4 regions of the Streptomyces sp. NPDC006174 genome follow, and region 2 is predicted to be linked to each of the others. Evidence: riboswitches for the same ligand, from Rfam matches in the RefSeq annotation. Region 2 holds a riboswitch; each other region holds the start of a gene.

Region 1 (4,595 bases), on a different contig from region 2:
GGATGCCGCGCGGCCTGGTGATCCGGCTCTTCGCCTACCTGGTGGTCGGCCACGTGATCGCGGCCTTCCTCTACCTGCTTTTCGTGGTGGCGGGCGCCGAGTAGCCGCTCAGTCCTGGTCGAGCAGGCGCTCGCGGAGTCGCTGCCGGGTCTCGGAGGAGACCTTCAGGCCCTCCGTCAGATAGCGGTCCGTCGAGCCCCACGTCTCGTCGATCGCCGCGAACGCCGCTTCGAGGTAGGAGGCCTGCGCACCGAAGAGCGGATTCAGCAGCTCCATCACCTCGGGGGACATGCCGGTCTCGGACATGTCCGTGCGCTTCACCTTGTACCGGCGGTGCGGATCGTTGGACTTGAGGTAGTCCGCCTCGATCGCCTCGCGCTCCACGCCCACCGCGAGCAGCGAGACCGCGATCGACAGGCCGGCGCGGTCCTTGCCCGCCGCACAGTGCATCAGAGCCGGCACGCTGTCCTCCGCCAGCGCGTGCAGGACACGGCTGTGCTCGGCGGTGCGGTCGACGATGGTCGAGCGGTACATGGTGATCATGCGCTCGGTGCCCTTGCCGTTGGCCAGGATCGAGCGCAGCTGCTCGATGTTCCCGTCGCGCACCAGCCGCCAGAACTCGGCGCCGTCGGCCGGGTCGGAGAGCGGAATGCTGACATTGCGGACACCGGTCAGCTCGATGTCGTACCCGTCGAGCTGGTGGTCGGCGGAGTTGCGGAAGTCGAAGACGGTGTGCAGTCCGAGCCCGCCGAGGAAGAGCGCGTCCTCGGCGGTGGCGTGCGCCAGGTGGCCGCTGCGGTAGAGCCGGCCGAAGGCGGTGCGCCGCCCGTCCGTGGTGGGAAGCCCACCCACATCGCGGAAGTTGCGGACTCCGGTCAGTGCGGTCTCGGTCGGCGGGACCTGCGGCACCTGCTGCGTCACGGTGGCTCCTGGAATCTCTGGCGTCGGCGCGGCTCTCCGGCGAGGGCGCTCCTGTGACGATACGACATCGGTTCACGGGGCAACCATCGGCAGGCTGACGGGGTGTCAGGAGCCGCGTGGACGGCATGTCCGTATTGGTGCATTTCGCAGAACATGCCCCGCTAATGGGGGAGATGGGAATCGGTAGGTGAGCGGGATCATATCCGTGACGGACGGTGGCGGCGGCGCCGAGGTGTTTTCCCGGGATCCGTAAGGAAAGCCAAGATCCGTAATCCACGGAGTGTGACGGGAAATCCGGAGCGAAATTGAATCGATGATTCCGGGGCGGAACCGACGGCTTGTTCCTGCCGTCCCGACTCGTTTACGGTCACCGTCAATCCGGACGGACCGCCTAATCCTGCCGCCGCCCGGAATTCGCACCCACCCACTCACGTGTGGCAGGAGCGGGGGAACCAGGTAAGCCGCCGGCCCGGAGCGATCCGGACCGGCTCGGGGTGAAGTCGCCAGCCGGCGACCGGGCATCTCCAGCCCGAACCCGACAGCTCACCTCGCAGGCGCCGGAGAGGAACTTCCCCATGCCCGCAAAGGGTAAGCACCGCCGTCCCAAGTCCGGTCCGATCCACCGCGGCGTCCTCGCCGCGGGCACCGGTGGCGCCGTACTCGCGCTCCCGCTGTTCGGCGCCACCGGCGCCCACGCCGCGGAGAAGGCGGCCCCCGCCGTCAAGCCCGCAGCCGCCTCGGCCGCCGCCGCCCAGTCCGCGAAGCAGGCCGCGCCCGCCACGGCGAAGGCCACCTCGAAGACGTACGCCGTAGTCTCCGGCGACCACCTCGCCAAGATCGCGGCCGAGCACCAGGTCAAGGGCGGCTGGCAGAAGCTGTACCAGGACAACCGCTCCACCGTCGGTGAGAACCCGAGCCTGATCTTCCCGGGCATGAAGCTGACCCTCGGCGCCAAGGCCTCCGGCACCGCCGCGCCTTCGGAGGCGAAGAAGTCCGCTCCGGCGCCCAAGGCCGCCGCGCCGAAGAAGGCCGAGCCGAAGAAGGCCGAGCCGGCCCCGAAGGCCGACACCGTCTCGGCCGACGAGTCCGACGCCGCCGCCGAGTCCGGCGCCTCCACGCAGAGCGGCTCCTCGCAGTCCACCGGCTCCGGCTGGACCGCGCCGCTCGACAACGCCAACGTCACCACCCAGTACCGCGCTTCCGGCTCCAGCTGGTCCAGCGGCTACCACACCGGCTCGGACTTCCAGGCCGCCTCCGGCACCCCCGTCAAGGCCATCGGCCCGGGCACCGTGGTCTCGGCCGGCTGGAGCGGTTCGTACGGCAACGAGGTCGTCATCCAGCACGAGGACGGCATGTACTCCCAGTACGCCCACCAGTCCTCGCTGAGCGTCTCCGCCGGCCAGACCGTCACCGGCGGCCAGCAGATCGGCCTCTCCGGCTCCACCGGAAACTCCACCGGCCCGCACCTCCACTTCGAGGTCCGCACCGGCCCGAGCTACGGATCCGACGTCGACCCGGTCGCCTACCTGCGGCAGCACGGCGTCTCCCTCTGATCCGAGGGCGAGAAGAAGTGAACGAGGGGCGGTGCGCGGCGGCGCACCGCCCCTCCACTTATTCCGGCTTTACCCAAATCTGACCGGGTGGTCTATGTCACCACCCGTCAACCCCGTATTACGGTCGCGTAGGTCACATTGAACGGTGCAGGATATGGGCTTGTGGCAGACGATTCGAGAACCCAGCAGCAGAACATCATCGGGTCGTACGCGGCGATCGGGGACAGTTTCACCGAGGGCGTCGGCGACCCAGGCCCCGACGGCACCTTCGTCGGCTGGGCGGACCGGTTCGCGGTTCTCCTCGCCGACCGGCTCCCGGCCCCCGGCGCGGCGACGAACCCGGGTGACCGGACCCGGCACGGCAATTTCCGTTACGCCAATCTCGCCGTACGCGGACGCCTCCTCGACCAGATCGTCGCGGAGCAGATCCCCCGGGCCAAGCAACTGGCCCCCGACCTGGTCAGCTTCTGTGCCGGCGGCAACGACATCATCCGGCCCGGCGCCGACCCCGACGATCTGGCCGAGCGCTTCGAGCGGGCCGTCGCCGACCTGACCGAGGCCGTCGGCACCGTCATGGTCACCACCGGTTTCGACACCCGGGGCGTTCCGGTGCTGCGCCACATGCGCGGCAAGATCGCCACGTACAACGTCCACCTGAGGGCCATCGCCGACCGCTACCAGTGCCCGGTGCTCGACCTGTGGTCGCTCCGCTCGGTCCAGGACCGGCGCGCCTGGGACGCCGACCGGCTCCACCTCTCGCCCGAGGGCCACACCCGCGTCGCGCTCCGCGCCGCCCAGGTCCTCGGCCACGAGGTGCCCGCCGACCCGGACCAGCCGTGGCCGCCGCAGGCCCAGCGCACGCCCTTCGACGCGCGGCGCGACAACGTTCAGTGGGCGCGGGAGTACCTGGTGCCGTGGATCGGCCGACGGCTGCGCGGCGAGTCGTCCGGCGATCACGTCGCGGCGAAGCGGCCGGACCTGCTGCCGCTGTAGCCGTCAGGGGCTGAGCAGCGGGAGCGTACGCCGGGACGGGCCCGGGACCACGGGTCCGTCCGGCGCCGGGCCCGCGCCGAGCCCCGCCGGTATCCGCTCCAGCACGCCGCCGGCGAACACGTCGTACAGCGGCAGCGTCTCCAGGTGCACGTAACCGATGTGGCAGTCGCACACGGCGAGCGGACAGGCCCGCGGACCGAGCGCCCGGCGGTAGCCGCCGTCGTAGAGGTTGCCCAGCTCCGCCTCGACGAAGTGGCAGCGCCGCACCGTCCCCTCGCCGTCCACCGAGATCACCGACTCGCCCGTCCGGCACGGCAGCCCGGCCGAGCGGTGCGGATGGCGGCTGTACGGAAAGAGCGGGTCCAGCTCCGTCCACCGCTCCGCCTCCTCATCGGTGTACGTCCGCCCCTCGGCCGCGTTCACCCAGAGGTACACCTCCGCCGGCAGCGCCGCCCGCAGCCGCCGCGCCTCGTCGAGGTGCTCGTCGAACCCGACCACGCCGACGCTGAAGCGGATGCCGCGCGCGGACAGCTCACGGCACTTCCCGAGGAACCGCTCGTACGGTGTCTGTCCCGGGTGGTACGTGCACCAGAGCGCGATCCGCTCCGGATCGGCGTCCGCCAGCCAGGTGGTGCGGCCGCTGAGGTTCGTCTGGATGGCGACCCGGCCGATGTGCGGAAGGTGCGACAGCTCGGTCAGCGCACGCCGGTACCAGGAGCGCACCAGACCCTCGCCCCACGGCGTGAACAGCACGGAGAGCCGGTCGCCGGTCTGCGCGGAGGCCCACGCCGTGAACCGCTCCAGCGCCTCCCGGTCGGACGTCAACTGGGCCTTGCTGTCACGCCGCTTGGCGAACGGGCAGTACGGGCAGTCGTAGTCGCACGAGGCCAGCGGGCCCCGGTAGAGGATCGTCAGGTCCACGGCCCGCTCACTTCCGCTCGTACGCGGCCATCGCCGCCCGCACCCAGGGCGAGAACAGCGCCGGACCCAGCGCGTCCGAGTGCGCCAGGCCCAGCGGCGAGAGCCGCAGCAGACCCTCCGGCGCGTGCGGGTCCAGCCAGCCCCGGGCCGCGAACCGCTCCAGCTCGGCGCGGAAATCTTCGCGGGGGTCGGTGCCGAAGCGGGCTT
Region 2 (4,595 bases):
CTGACAACGCGGACCTCGACCCGTCCGAAGCCGTCCCGGGCGGCAGGGCCGGGGACACCATCGACGGAAACTTCCGCGGAACGGGAACTTCGCCAGGTGCCGGTGCGCTTGCTTAGAGTGGCAGGTCTGGCAGGAAGTACCGGTCAGGAAGTCCAGTATCGCGATCGAAGGGACGTACATGCCCATGGGTCACACGGCCACCGCACAGGCCGGCTCCGGCGGCCTGACAGCGACCGAGCACCGCCTGGCCAACGGCCTGCGTGTGGTGCTCTCCGAGGACCATCTGACCCCGGTCGCCGCGGTCTGCCTCTGGTACGACGTCGGTTCGCGCCACGAGGTCAAGGGACGCACCGGTCTGGCTCACCTCTTTGAGCACCTGATGTTCCAGGGCTCGGGACAGGTCAAGGGGAACGGCCACTTCGAGCTCGTCCAGGGAGCCGGCGGCTCGCTCAACGGGACGACCAGCTTCGAGCGGACCAACTACTTCGAGACCATGCCCACCCACCAGGTGGAGCTGGCCCTCTGGCTGGAGGCCGACCGTATGGGCTCCCTCCTCGCCGCGCTCGACGAGGAGTCCATGGAGAACCAGCGCGACGTCGTCAAGAACGAACGCCGCCAGCGCTACGACAACGTGCCCTACGGCACCGCGTTCGAGAAGCTCACCGCCCTCTCCTACCCCGAGGGCCACCCGTACCACCACACCCCGATCGGCTCCATGGCCGACCTGGACGCGGCAACCCTGGATGACGCCCGCGCGTTCTTCCGTACGTACTACGCGCCCAACAACGCGGTGCTGTCGATCGTCGGCGACATCGACCCGGAGCAGACCCTCGCCTGGGTCGAGAAGTACTTCGGCTCCATCCCGTCCCACGACGGCAAGCAGCCGCCGCGCGACGGCACCCTGCCCGAGATCATCGGCGAGCAGCTGCGCGAAGTGGTCCACGAGGAGGTCCCGGCGCGTGCGCTGATGGCCGCCTACCGCCTCCCGCACGACGGCACCCGCAACTGTGACGCGGCCGACCTGGCGCTCACCGTGCTCGGCGGCGGCGAGTCCTCGCGGCTGCACAACCGCCTGGTCCGCCGCGACCGTACGGCGGTGGCGGCGGGCTTCGGTCTGCTGCGGCTCGCCGGTGCGCCCTCGCTGGGCTGGCTGGACGTGAAGACCTCCGGCGGTGTCGAGGTGGAGACGATCGAGGCCGCCGTCGACGAGGAGCTGGCCCGGTTCGCCGAGGAAGGCCCGACGCCGGAGGAAATGGAGCGCGCGCAGGCCCAGTTGGAGCGCGAGTGGCTGGACCGGCTGGGCACGGTCGCGGGCCGCGCCGACGAACTGTGCCGTTACGCGGTCCTGTTCGGCGACCCGCAGCTCGCCCTGACCGCCGTGGGACGCGTCCTGGACATCACCGCGGACGAGGTGCGCGAGGCGGCCCGCGCGGCCCTGCGCCCCGACAACCGGGCGGTGCTGGTCTACGAGCCCATCGAGCCGGCCGAGGACGCCGAAGAGGCCACCGACGCGCCCGAGGGAGCGGACAAGTGAGCGACGCCGCCGTGACTGGAGTAGCCATGGAGTACCACCCGCAGCCGACCCCGGGCACCGCCCGCCCGTGGGCCTTCCCCGCCCCCGAGCGCGGCGCCCTGCCCAACGGGCTGACCGTGCTGCGCTGTCACCGCCCCGGCCAGCAGGTCGTGGCCGTGGAGATCGTCCTGGACGCGCCGCTGGACGCCGAGCCCGAGGGCTTGGACGGCGTGGCCACGATCATGTCGCGCGCGCTCTCCGAAGGCACCGACAAGCACAGCGCCGAGGAGTTCGCCGCCGAGCTGGAGCGGTGCGGCGCCACCTTGGACGCACACGCCGACCACCCCGGCGTCCGCGTCTCCCTGGAGGTCCCGGCCTCCCGGCTGGCCAAGGCGCTCGGCCTGGTCGCCGAGGCCCTCCGCGCCCCGGCCTTCGCCGAGAGTGAGATCGAGCGGCTCGTCGGCAACCGCCTCGACGAGATCCCGCACGAGCAGGCCAACCCGTCCCGGCGCGCCGCCAAGCAGCTCTCCAAGGAGCTCTTCCCGGCCACCGCCCGGATGTCCCGTCCGCGCCTGGGCACCGAGGAGACCGTGCGGCGGATCGACGCCGCCGCCGTGCGCGCCTTCTTCGACGCCCACATCCGCCCGGCCACCGCGACGGCCGTCATCGTCGGCGACCTCACCGGCATCGACCTGGACGCCCTGCTCGCCGACACCCTCGGCGACTGGTCGGGCAACACGGCCCAGGCCCGCCCGGTCGCGCCGATCACCGCCGACGACGCCGGCCGCGTGGTCATCGTCGACCGTCCCGGCGCGGTTCAGACCCAGCTGCTGATCGGCCGCATCGGCGCCGACCGCCACGAGCGCGTCTGGCCGGCCCAGGTGCTCGGCACCTACTGCCTGGGCGGCACGCTCACCTCTCGTCTGGACCGGGTGCTGCGCGAGGAGAAGGGCTACACCTACGGCGTACGCGCCTTCGCCCAGGTCCTGCGCTCGACCGGGCCCGAATCGGGCGGCGCGGCGATGCTCGCCATCAGCGGTTCGGTGGACACCGAGTCCACCGGTCCGGCGCTGGAGGACCTCTGGAAGGTCCTGCGGACGCTGGCCGCCGAAGGGCTGACCGACGCCGAGCGCGAGACGGCTGTGCAGAACCTGGTGGGCGTGGCCCCGCTGAAGTTCGAGACGGCCGCCTCGGTCGCCGGCACGCTGGCCGACCAGGTCGAGCAGCACCTGCCCGACGACTACCAGGCCCAGCTGTACGCCCGCCTCGCCGAGACGGGCACCGTGGAGGCGACCGCGGCCGTGGTCAACGCCTTCCCGGTGGACCGGCTGGTCACGGTCCTCGTCGGCGACGCGGCACAGATCGCGGAGCCGGTGAAGGCGCTCGGCATCGGAGAGGTGACCGTCGTCAGCGGCTGACACACCGTCGGCACACCAGGACGGAGAGGACCCCGGCGAGGAGCGATAAGCCGGAGTCCTCTCCTTTGTCCATTTAGGGCCCTTTGTCACATCGTGATGAGGTAACTCCCTCTACGCCCTGTGGGATGCACGACAAATCCCCCTGTCCGTTTGGTGACGGACAGCCGCCTTGTCTAGCGTCGGCCCGGCTGTCCGTCACCCGTACGCCGCATCCGCGGCGCCGGGCAGCCATCGCCGAGTCCCCGTCAGGCGCGAGCCTGGGGAGCCGGGGACCCACACGTAGTCCCTGGGGTGAATCGGAACCCCGTGCCGCGAACCGGCGCGGAGCTCCGTAGGAGACCTTCCTGCTCCGAACCCGTCAGCTAACCCGGTAGGCGAGAAGGAAGGAAAGGATCAGCCCCTCCATGGCGTTCACCCGTGCCACCGGGAAGCACCGTGCCCCGAGCCGCCTCAAGCGCCACGGCGCCCATGTCGCCGGCGTCGCGGCCCTGACCACGACCGGTGTCCTCGGCACCCTGGCCTCTCCGGCCGTCGCGGCCGACTCCGAGACCCCGAAGGTCGCCGAGACCGGACTCACCCAGGCCATCGCCCTCGACGCCACGATCGCCGAGCAGATCGAGGCCCAGGCCCAGGCGCAGCACCGGCAGGCCGAAGCCGTCGCCAAGGCGAAGGCCGAGGCGGCCGCCGAAGCCAGGGCCAAGGCCGCGAAGGCCGAGGCGAAGGCGGAGGCCCAGCGCAAGGCCGAGGCCCGCGCCGAGGAGATCCGCGAGGAGAAGGCCCGGGCCGCCCGCGCCGCCGAGCGCGCCCGCCTCAACGCCTTCCACCTCCCGGTCGTCGGCTCGTCCGTCACCACCGGCTACAAGTCCGGCGGCGCGCTCTGGTCCTCCGGCAGCCATTCCGGCGTGGACTTCCGTGCCGCCTCCGGCAGCTCCGTCGTCGCGGTCGGCGCCGGTACGGTCGTCGAGGCCGGCTGGGGCGGCGCGTACGGCAACAACATCGTGCTCCGGATGACGGACGGCACGTACACCCAGTACGGCCACCTCTCCTCGATCGGCGTCTCCGTCGGCCGGAGCGTCACCTCCGGCCAGCAGATCGGCCTCTCCGGCTCCACCGGCAACTCCACCGGCCCGCACCTCCACTTCGAGGCCCGGACCACTCCGGAGTACGGCTCCGACATGGACCCGGTCGGCTACCTGCGCTCGCACGGCGTCAACGTCTGACCCGACCGCGCACCACCGCTCCTCCCGAAGGCCCCGGACTTCCCGCCGGGGCCTTCGTGCGTGCGCCGGGAATGCCCGGACCGATCCCTTCCGCTCCCGGCCTTCGGCCAGAAGATATCTATCAATTCAGGTCTGCCATCGGAAATTGCGGAAGATTGCCATAGAGTCACGGAACACGCGTCGGCCGCCCGCGTTTCGCGGGGATGAAGGCGGAGGTTCGGACATGCGCATTCCCGCGCATTCGGTATGCACGGCAATCCGTGACGACATCGTCTCCGGTGTCTACGAGCGCGGCAGCCGCCTCACCGAGGAGCTGCTGGCCCGGCGGTACGGGGTCTCCCGCGTCCCGGTCCGCGAGGCGCTGCGCACGCTGGAGTCCGAAGGCTTCGTCACCACCCGCAGGCACGCCGGGGCCTGTGTCGCCGAGCCCACCGAGCAGGAGGC
Region 3 (4,595 bases), on a different contig from region 2:
TGACCACGCGCACGATGGGTGAGTTCGCGGCCGGAACGCAGGGCGCGGTGCGGTTCGAGGTGCAGGGCATCAGGGGCGGCGAGCCGCGCATCGTCATCGAGCACATCACCCGTATCCATCCTTCCTGCGCACCGGACTGGCCCTCGCCGCCGGACGGCGTGGGCGCGCACCGGGTGGTGATCGAGGGCCGTCCTCGTATCGAGGTGACGGTCGAGGCGTCCGACGAGGGCGAGAACCGGTCGGCGGGCGGGAACGCCACGGCGGTCGGACGGCTCGTCTCGGCGATCGACTGGCTGGTCGACGCGAAGCCGGGCCTGTACGACGCACTCGATGTCCCGCTTCGGCCCGCTGTCGGCAGGCTGGGAAGGAGAACGGCGTGATCATCGACATTCCGGAGGGCCAGGAGCCCATCGGTTACGTGTGGGGCCAGATGGTCCCGGGCATCGGCATGGCAGCCGCCACCTTCTCGATGTCCGTGTACGAGCACACGACGCTGGGCCTGCGGGAGTTCGAGGCCGCGCGGCTGCGGATCGCGCAGGTCAACGGGTGCCTGTTCTGCCTGGACTGGCGGACCGAGCGGGACGGGGCCAAGGTGGAGGAGGAGTTCGCGCAGGCGGTGACCGAGTGGCGTACGACGGACGCCTTCGACGAGCGGACGCGGCTGGCGGCGGAGTACGCGGAGCGGTACGCGCTGGACCACCACGGTCTCGACGACGCCTTCTGGAGGCGGATGACCGCGCACTACAGCCAGGTGGAGGTCGTGGAGCTGACGATGAGCATCGGCTCGTGGCTGGCGTTCGGGCGGCTCAACCATGTGCTGGGGATCGACGCGGTGTGCGTGCTGCCGGGTCACTGACGGAGTCCGGGGCCGCCGGGTTGGCACGCCCGGCCCCGGGCTCTCAGTACGCCGTGCTGATCAGGGGCGCAGATCAGTGGCGATGATGCGTTCGATGTTGCGCTCGGCGAGCGCGGTGATGGTGACGAACGGGTTGACGCTGCAGTTGCCGGGGATCAGTGCGCCGTCGATGACGTACAGACCCGGATGGCCGTGCAGCCGGCCGTAGTTGTCGGTGGCCTTGTTCAGGACCGCGCCGCCCAGCGGGTGGTAGGTGAGGTGGTCGCCCCAGATCTTGTAGGTCCCGAAGAGGTCCGTGCGGTAGATCGTCCCCTCCTTCTTGTTGATCTTGTCGAAGATGGTCTTCGCGGCGTCGATGGACGGCTGCTTCCACGCCGTCTGCCAGTTCAGTTCGGCCCGGCCCGCCGCCGCGTTCCAGGTGAACTCGGCGCGGTGCGGGTTCTTGGTGATCGAGAGGTAGAACGAGGCCCAGGTCTCGATCCCGGTGGGCAGCGGAGCGACCTCGGCGAAGGCTCCGCCGGCGTCCCAGTTGTCGATGCCGCCGGTGGGGATGGAGGACTGCACCTTCCCCGTCGGATCCCAGAGGTGGTTGGCCCGGCCGCACATGACGTTGCCGTTGTCGCCCCAGCCCTTGCCGATCTCGTTGTTGAGACCGGACAGGGCGCCGGTCGCCTTCAGGCCGACGAGCAGCTTGCTGGTGCCGACGCTGCCTGCGGCGAAGAAGACCTTGTCCGCCGTGACGGACTTGGTGGTGACGGTCCGGCCGGTGGTGTCCAGCTGGTCGATGAGGACCGTGTAGCCGCCGCCGGAGGCCGGCGAGACGCGGGTGACCTTGTGGAGCGGGGTGATGGTGACCCGGCCGGTGGCCTTGATCCGGTCGATGTAGGTCTTCTGGAGCGACTTCTTGCCGTAGTTGTTGCCGTAGAGGATCTCGGCGTCCAGCGCGGACTTCGGTACGGTTCCGGCAGCCTCCTGCTTCATGTAGTCCCAGTCGTACACGGCGGGCACGAAGAGGAACGGGAAGCCGGAGCGCTGCGCGTGCTTCCGGCCGATCCGCGCGTACTGGTAGCAGTCGACGGAGTCGAACCAGGCCGGGTCGATGGTGGTGACGCCGAGGTCCGCGTTGGCGCGCGGGTAGTAGGTGCTGTACATCTCGGCGGCGTCGACCGACGGGAGGATGGCGGCGAAGTTCTCCCGCTTGGGCGTGACGGCCATGCCGCCGTTGACCAGCGAGCCGCCGCCGACGCCGCGGCCCTGGTAGACGGTGATGCCGGCGAACTCCTCGGCGTCCAGGATTCCGGTGTAGCGGTTGACGTTCCGGTCGATCGGGAAGCCGAGGAAGTTGCTCAGCGGCTGCTTGGTCCTGGTCCGCAGCCAGAAGGAGCGGTCGTCCGGCTTGGTGGTGTTGGCGAAGATCTTGCCGTCGGCGCCGGGGGTGTCCCAGGCCATGCCCATCTCGACCATGTGGACGTCGGTACCGGCCTGGGCCAGCCGGAGGGCTGCGACCGAGCCGCCGTATCCGGTGCCGATGATCAGCACCGGCACATGGGCGCCGGATCCGATCGGGGCCGCTGCGGCCCGGGGCGACGCCCAGACCGGCGTGGTGGGTCCGGCGAGCGCCGCGACACCAAGAAGAGAACCTGTTCCTGTGATGAATCTTCGACGGGAGACGCCTCCGGAAGCGCCTTGATGCAGCTTGATGTCTTTCATGTGACGCACCTCACTATCGACGAGTGCAACAGGTTCTACTGTCGATCGCGTGGTAAGTCACGAGAAACTTAGGGGTAACTTCCCGGTACGCCGAGAGGCCCCGGACCATGCGGTCCGGAGCCCCTCAAGCGTGAGCGCGTACGGGATCAGTAGGCGCCGAAGACGTTGTCGATCGAGCCGTACCGGTCGGCGGCATAGTTGCACGCGGCGGTGATGTTGGCGACCGGGTCGTAACTGTCGGTCGAGGTGCCGGGCACGTGGTAGGCCTGGAAGGTCGGGTCGATGACCTGGAGCAGCCCCTTGGACGGGGTGCCCTTCACCGCGTTGGAGTCCCAGTTGTTGATGGCGTTCGGGTTGCCGGAGGACTCGCGGATGATGTTGCGGTGGATGCCCTCGTAGCTGCCGGGAATGCCGTGCTGAGCCATGACCGCCAGCGACTCCCTGATCCAGCCATCGAGGTCGTCGGTGTACGTGGCGGGAGCGGCGGCCGGCGCGGCGGCGGGAGCGGCCGTGGTGCGCTCGGAGCGGTCGGCGCGCTCCGCCGTGGCCGTGCGCTCGGCGGAGGCCGTGGAAGCCTTACCGGCCTTGGCTTCTGACGAGGCGGCAGCCTTGGCGCCGATGGTCAGCGTGATACCCGGGTGAATAAGGTTCGGGTTCTCGCCGACGGCCTTCCGGTTGCCTTCGTACAGCTTCTTCCAGCCGCCGCTGACGGAATACTCGCGGGCGATCTTGGAAAGCGTTTCGCCGGATACCACGGAATGCTTGGCGGGCGCCGCCTTCGTCACGGAATTCACCTGGGCGGTCACGGAGACGGGAGCCACCGCCTTTTCCGCGGCGACGGAGTGCGCGGGAGCGGCGGAGGCGGTGGTGGCGCCGAGGACCGGGAGGGCCAGAACGGCTCCACCGGTGGTCACGGCGGCGATGCCACGGCTCAGCGAGACGGACTTGGGACGGCGGCGCTTACCCTGTGCGGGCATGGGGAATTTCCTCTCCGGCGCCTACGAGGTGAGCTGTCGGGTTCAGACGGGAGATGTCTGGCCGCATGATCATGCGACTTCACCCCTAGCCGTTCCGGGTACCGGATCGGCGGCTTACCTGGGTCCCCCGCTCCTGCCGTACGTGAGTGGGTTGCGGATTCCCGGACGGCGGCAGGATTCGGCGTTCCATCCGGATTGACCGTGACCGTAGGCGAAAAGCGCCGGACAGAACAAGCCCCGAATTCCGGATCATCCTTTTCCACATGATCGAATTCCGGAATTCCCGGTCACGCCCGTTCCGTCGCGGTGTCAACTTTCTTCGCACAGAAGGGAACCGAGGCCTCCACTTCTGCGTCCGCCCCCTTGGACGTGACGCTCACCACTTTGCGCGGAGGCGGCCGGAAAGGGCGTGTTCAAAATAGCCCAAGACCCTCAATAGCCCTTTTATGGAAGAGAAGGTTAAATAGCCAAAATCGCCCATACCGACCTGGAGAAACGGACTTAACGGGCGGTACCGTAGGCCGGGTCGGACGCCTCGCGGGGCCAGGGCTTACGGTGTGGGGTGGAGACTAGTAAGCCAACCCTTACTTCCGACGTACGCTGTACCTGCCCGCGTTCGCCCGCCTTAAGGATCACCACGCCATGACACGCCCCGTCCGCGTCGCCATTGTCGGAGCCGGCCCTGCCGGTATCTACGCTGCGGACGCGCTGCTCAAATCCGAGGTCTGCCAGGACCCGGGTGTCTCGATCGACCTGTTCGAGCGCATGCCCGCGCCCTTCGGCCTGATCCGGTACGGCGTGGCCCCCGACCACCCGCGGATCAAGGGCATCGTCAAGGCGCTGCACCAGGTGCTGGACAAGCCGCAGATCCGCCTCTTCGGCAACGTCAGCTACCCGAACGACATCGACCTCGACGACCTGCGCTCCTTCTACGACGCGGTGATCTTCTCCACCGGTGCCGAGGCCGACCGGGCCCTCGACATCCCGGGCATGGAGCTCGACGGCTCCTACGGCGCGGCCGAGTTCGTCTCCTGGTACGACGGCCACCCCGA
Region 4 (4,595 bases), on a different contig from region 2:
CGCATCGCACGGTCCGGCCCCGCAAGGGGGTCAGTGTGCCCGTCGTCCGGGTGGTGCGGGACCCGAATTCACCGCTTCGAGCGACAGATATATGCATATCTTGGTCGAACGTCGTTACAGCGAGCTTCAACAGTGGCAGTCTGGCGCGAAGCACAATCCCGGCCGACCGCGGGTCGGCCGGGGCGCGAAAGGGACGGCGTCGCCATGGCAGACCATCAGGAAGCAACCGTCACCCTGCCGAGCGATCCGGTCTCGGTCTCCTCGGCTCGTAGATATGTGGCCAGGACGTTGGCCGAATGGGGCCTCTCGGAGGAGACGGAGCTGGCCGACACCGTCCGGCTGATCATCTCCGAACTGACGACCAACGCGGTCCAGCACACGTTCGGCCAGTCGCCCACCTTCACCGTGGATCTGCGCCTCGAACGCGACGAGGAACTACGCCTCGGCGTGACGGACAGTCACCCTCGGTGGCCTCAGCGGCTGCCCGCCGCCGTACGGCAGGACAACGGGCGCGGCATGGTGATCATCCGGGCACTGGCCAAGGAGTACGGCGGCCGGCTGACGGTCGTCCCGACGGCCGAGGGCGGCAAGACAGTCTGGATCGCGCTGCCGTGGGCGGTACCGGTCCAGGGCTGAGAGCCGGGCGCGGGCGGGACGGCGGAGTTCAGGCCGCCGCCCGGCCGAACCCGCTGCGCAGCAGGGCCAGCAGCGTCGCCGCCGCCGCGGTCGCCCGGTCGCCGCGGTGCACCACGGAGATGGTCCGGCGGAACTCCGCGGGCTCCAGCCGCCGGACCGCCAGCGGCGTGGCCGACAGCGACGCCACCATCTCCGGCACCACCGCCACCCCGAGCCCCGCACTGACCAGCGCGCACACCAGCGCGTAGCCGGGCGACTCGCACACCACCGCCGGTGCGGCGCCCGCCGCCGCCAGCGCGCTCTCCACCCCGCGCCGGGGCGGATGGGCCGGAGCGCTGCTGATCAGCGGCCGGCCCGCCAGCTCGGCGACCGGCAGCCGCCCGGTGCCTTCGGAGAGCCGGTGGCCGACCGCCGTCGCCAGTACCAGCTCCTCGACCAGCAGCGGCTCGACGGTGACCCCGACGGGCGGCGGGTCGGCCACCGCCGGCTCGTACGTGTGGGTCAGCGCCAGGTCCACCTCGCCGGCGGTGACCGCCGCGACGCCGTCCGGCGGCTCGCACTCGGTGACGGCCAGCTCCACATCCGGATGGGCCCGCCGGAACGCGCTCAGGACCGGCGGCAGCAGATGCACCCCGGCCGTCGTGAACGTCCCGACCCGCAGCCTGCCGCCCGACAGCCCGGCCAGCTGCGCCAGCTCGTGCCGCGCCTGTTCCAGCTCGTCCAGCACCCGCCGCGCCCGGCCCGCCAACAGCTCACCGGCGGCCGTCAGCCGCGCGCCGCGATGGTGGCGCACCAGCAGCGTCGCGCCGGCCTCCCGCTCCAGTTTGGCCAGCTGCTGGGAGAGTGCGGGCGCGGTGTAGCCCAGGTGGGCGGCGGCCCGGGTGATCGATCCGGTCTCGGCGACCGCCACCAGCGCGGTGAGCCGCGTCGGGTCGTACATGAAGCGTTCCTTTAGGCAGACCCAGAAGATTCCAAGTACACGCTAAAGGCTCCGCCGGTCCACGCTGGACCCATGGACGCACAACTGATCGCCTTCACCGGGGTCGCCGCCGGGATGGTCGCGCTGCCCGGAGCCGACTTCACCGTCGTCGTACGCAACGCTCTGGCCTCGCGCACCGCCGGTCTGGCCACCGCGCTCGGTATCGCCGGAGGACTGCTCATCCATACCGCGCTCGCCGTGGCCGGCCTCGCGGCGGTGCTGCTGACGATGCCGGTACTGTTCCGCACGGTCCAGCTGCTCGGCGGCGCGTACGTGCTCCACCTCGGGATCAGCGCGCTGTACGCGATCCGGCGCCGGGTCGCCGAGGAGAGCCGCACGCCGGACCAGGTGCCGTCTGAGGGGCCCGAGGCGTCCGGCGGCGGACCGGAACAGCCGGTACGCGAAGGGTTCGGGCGCGCGCTGCGGCAGGGCTTCCTGACCAACGCGCTCAATCCCAAGGCGCCGGTCCTCTTCCTCAGCCTGCTGCCGCAGTTCGTCCCGGCCGGGCAGCCGCCGCTGCCCAGGACCCTGCTGCTCGCCGCCCTGGTCGTCGCTCTCGCCCTGGTGTGGTTCCCGGCCCTCGCCCTGCTCGTGGACCGGCTGGGACGGTGGCTGCGCCGGCCGCGTACCGCCCGGGCGATCGAGGGCGGCAGCGGCGTGGCGCTCACCGGACTGGGACTGGCGCTGGTGGCCGGGCCCCTCCTGCGCTGAGGTGCGCAGAGGGGGCCCGTGCCGCCCGCGGAGGAGAAGAGTGCGGCCGCAAGGGAAGAGCGTCCGGTCGGTGGGTCAGCGGACCCGTCCGTACCAGACGCTCTTGGACCAGATTTTCGCCTTGCGGACCACGTCCCCGGATTTGGGGGAGTGCCAGATCTTGCCGCCTCCGGCGTAGATGCCCACGTGGTAGACGCTGCGCCCGGAATGGAAGAAGACCAGGTCACCGAGTTTGCGCTGCGACTTCGAGATATGGCGGGTCTTGTTGTACTGCTGCTGTGCGGTGCGGGGAAGTTTTTTCCCGGCCTTCTTGAACGAGTAGAGAGTCAGTCCCGAGCAGTCGAACCGGCTGGGACCTGCTGCTCCGTACTTGTAGGGAGCACCCTTCTTCGACGCGGCGATCTTGAGCGCCTTCGTCGAATGGGTGGCGGCCTCGGCGTCGTTGACGAGGCCGGGCGCCAGCATCGCGGACGTCACGGCGAAGGTGAGTACGGAAGCCGTACCGACCCGGGCGAACAGAGACGGGACATGAACCTGCGCAGACATGCGCAACCCTTCGTCAGCCGCCTGTGAAGGATGACCTGTCGGGTTCGGGCTGGCGAAGTTGCCCGGCCGCGCGATGCGGCTTCACCCCGAGGGCTTACCGGTCTCCCGGTCGGCCCGTTGTGCTCGGGTCCTCCACTCCTGCCGATCCACTCCTTGTCGACCAGTCATCCGGGAGGCGGCAGGACTCGGCGTCCACCCGGACCGCCCCGCCGCGGTGGCGGGGGCTTGTCGTCCCAGGGATCTTGACTCACGAAGTGCCGGATTTCCGAGCTGAAACGGCGATTTGTGAGTCTCCTCACCACTGATCCATTCAGGTGGACAGGAGGCATTCGCGCCCGCTGGCGAGCCCGGCGCACACCCTCGTACCAGCGACGAAAGGGTGGATTTCGAGTACGACCCGTGCGTCGAGCGCAAGTTGGGACGTCGCTCGCGCGGGTGATCGCCTACGCCGAACGAGCGAGGAAAATCGGTCGCGGAACCGGGCGTGTCGCACGCCAGGTCGACCGGCCCGCTCCCGTAATGCGCTCCCGGCGCGCGTGGCGGCTCAGTTCGGAGCCGGCGGCATGGTGACCCTGCCTGCCCGCCGCTCGCCGTCCAGCACCCGCAGGGCCCGCGCGAGCGTCGCCGCGTGGATCTGCCGCTCACCGCGCTCGTGCATCAGGGCCAGCGCGTCGCGCAGGGCCGCCGCTCCGGAGGCCAGGGCCTGCGCGGCCCGCAGTGCGCTGTAGGTGTCGCTGCCGCGCGCCGGGTTGATGCGTCCCACCTGGTCGAGGACCGCCAGGTAACAGTCGATGAACTCGCCCTCGGCGCGGGTCAGTGCGGGCAGCGGCGGGAACTTTGGCGGCTCCATCGGCGGGTCACCTCACGTCGTGCGGCGGCTGGGAGAGCGCGCGGTTCTCCACGACGTGGTCCACCAGCCCGTAGGCGCGAGCGGCCTCCGCGTCGAGGATGGTGTCGCGCTCGACGTCGGCGGTGACCCGCTCGGCGGTCCGGCCTGTGTGCCGGACCAGCATCTGAGTGAACAGCTCGCGGGTGCGCACCAGTTCGCGCGCGTGGATCTCCAGGTCGGACGGCTGGCCCCGCAGCGGCTCGGCCCGTGCGGGTCGCTCAATGACTACCCGCGCGCCGGGCAGAGCATGTCGCCGCCCGGGAGCTCCGGCGGCCAGCAGAGCGGCCGCGTAGGAGCCGGCCTGCCCGAGGCAGAAGGTCTCCACCTCGCACGTCAGGTACCGCATCGTGTCGTAGACCGCCGCCATCGCCGCGAACGAGCCGCCGGGACAGTTGATGTAGAGGGCCAGCGGCCGGTCCGGCTCCGCGTGCTCCAGGTACATGAGCTGCGCGATCAGATCGCTCGCCGCGGTGTCGTCGATCGGGCTTCCGAGGAGGACGATCCGCTCGGACAGGAGCTTGGAGTACGGGTCCTGGGTGCGGGTTCCGGTCGCGGTGCGCTCGGTGAACTCGGGAAGTACGTGACGGGCGTCGGGTCGGATCATGGCGGAGCCCCTCTCCTGGGCGCGTGACGGAACGCAAGGAGCAGCGCAGGTGCGGCCCTACGCTCACGCTCCGTCAAAAATGTACAGGACGTACAGAGGAGGAGAGGGGCTTCCGTGTTCGCGGGATCCAGGAGCGGGCGGTGGACTGCTACTCGCAGCCGACTCCGTCGCCGTCGCGGTCGAGGTGGGAGGCGTACCCGGGGTCGCCTTGTCTGATGGGCGCGGCCCCC

What was found. Region 2 has a riboswitch for cyclic di-AMP ahead of ABZ267_RS24680 (M23 family metallopeptidase). Riboswitches for the same ligand answer to the same signal wherever they lie in the genome.
Region 1: it holds a riboswitch for cyclic di-AMP, as region 2 does, so the genes downstream of both, ABZ267_RS28645 (LysM peptidoglycan-binding domain-containing M23 family metallopeptidase) here and ABZ267_RS24680 (M23 family metallopeptidase) in region 2, are expected to answer to the same signal.
Region 3: it holds a riboswitch for cyclic di-AMP, as region 2 does, so the genes downstream of both, ABZ267_RS11440 (transglycosylase SLT domain-containing protein) here and ABZ267_RS24680 (M23 family metallopeptidase) in region 2, are expected to answer to the same signal.
Region 4: it holds a riboswitch for cyclic di-AMP, as region 2 does, so the genes downstream of both, ABZ267_RS25640 (C40 family peptidase) here and ABZ267_RS24680 (M23 family metallopeptidase) in region 2, are expected to answer to the same signal.

What each region holds. Positions count from the first base shown of each region.
Region 1 covers NZ_JBEXTJ010000015.1:69,214-73,808, reverse strand. Annotated here, with positions in the region: gene ABZ267_RS28655 (DUF6126 family protein) at 1-104, shown strand, start outside; gene ABZ267_RS28650 (tyrosine-protein phosphatase) at 109-921, opposite strand; cyclic di-AMP (ydaO/yuaA leader) riboswitch at 1,333-1,493, shown strand; gene ABZ267_RS28645 (LysM peptidoglycan-binding domain-containing M23 family metallopeptidase) at 1,497-2,474, shown strand; gene ABZ267_RS28640 (SGNH/GDSL hydrolase family protein) at 2,637-3,467, shown strand; gene ABZ267_RS28635 (STM4011 family radical SAM protein) at 3,471-4,388, opposite strand; gene ABZ267_RS28630 (STM4012 family radical SAM protein) at 4,396-4,595, opposite strand, start outside.
Region 2 covers NZ_JBEXTJ010000011.1:162,431-167,025, reverse strand. Annotated here, with positions in the region: gene ABZ267_RS24690 (pitrilysin family protein) at 179-1,534, shown strand; gene ABZ267_RS24685 (pitrilysin family protein) at 1,561-2,931, shown strand; cyclic di-AMP (ydaO/yuaA leader) riboswitch at 3,154-3,322, shown strand; gene ABZ267_RS24680 (M23 family metallopeptidase) at 3,336-4,151, shown strand; gene ABZ267_RS24675 (GntR family transcriptional regulator) at 4,375-4,595, shown strand, end outside.
Region 3 covers NZ_JBEXTJ010000004.1:305,889-310,483, reverse strand. Annotated here, with positions in the region: gene ABZ267_RS11455 (dihydrodipicolinate reductase) at 1-380, shown strand, start outside; gene ABZ267_RS11450 (carboxymuconolactone decarboxylase family protein) at 377-856, shown strand; gene ABZ267_RS11445 (GMC oxidoreductase) at 917-2,566, opposite strand; gene ABZ267_RS11440 (transglycosylase SLT domain-containing protein) at 2,713-3,543, opposite strand; cyclic di-AMP (ydaO/yuaA leader) riboswitch at 3,547-3,737, opposite strand; gene ABZ267_RS11435 (FAD-dependent oxidoreductase) at 4,186-4,595, shown strand, end outside.
Region 4 covers NZ_JBEXTJ010000012.1:96,937-101,531, forward strand. Annotated here, with positions in the region: gene ABZ267_RS25625 (ATP-binding protein) at 205-636, shown strand; gene ABZ267_RS25630 (LysR family transcriptional regulator) at 665-1,576, opposite strand; gene ABZ267_RS25635 (LysE family translocator) at 1,649-2,326, shown strand; gene ABZ267_RS25640 (C40 family peptidase) at 2,402-2,872, opposite strand; cyclic di-AMP (ydaO/yuaA leader) riboswitch at 2,876-3,063, opposite strand; gene ABZ267_RS25645 (hypothetical protein) at 3,417-3,722, opposite strand; gene ABZ267_RS25650 (ATP-dependent Clp protease proteolytic subunit) at 3,730-4,365, opposite strand; gene ABZ267_RS25655 (excalibur calcium-binding domain-containing protein) at 4,514-4,595, opposite strand, start outside.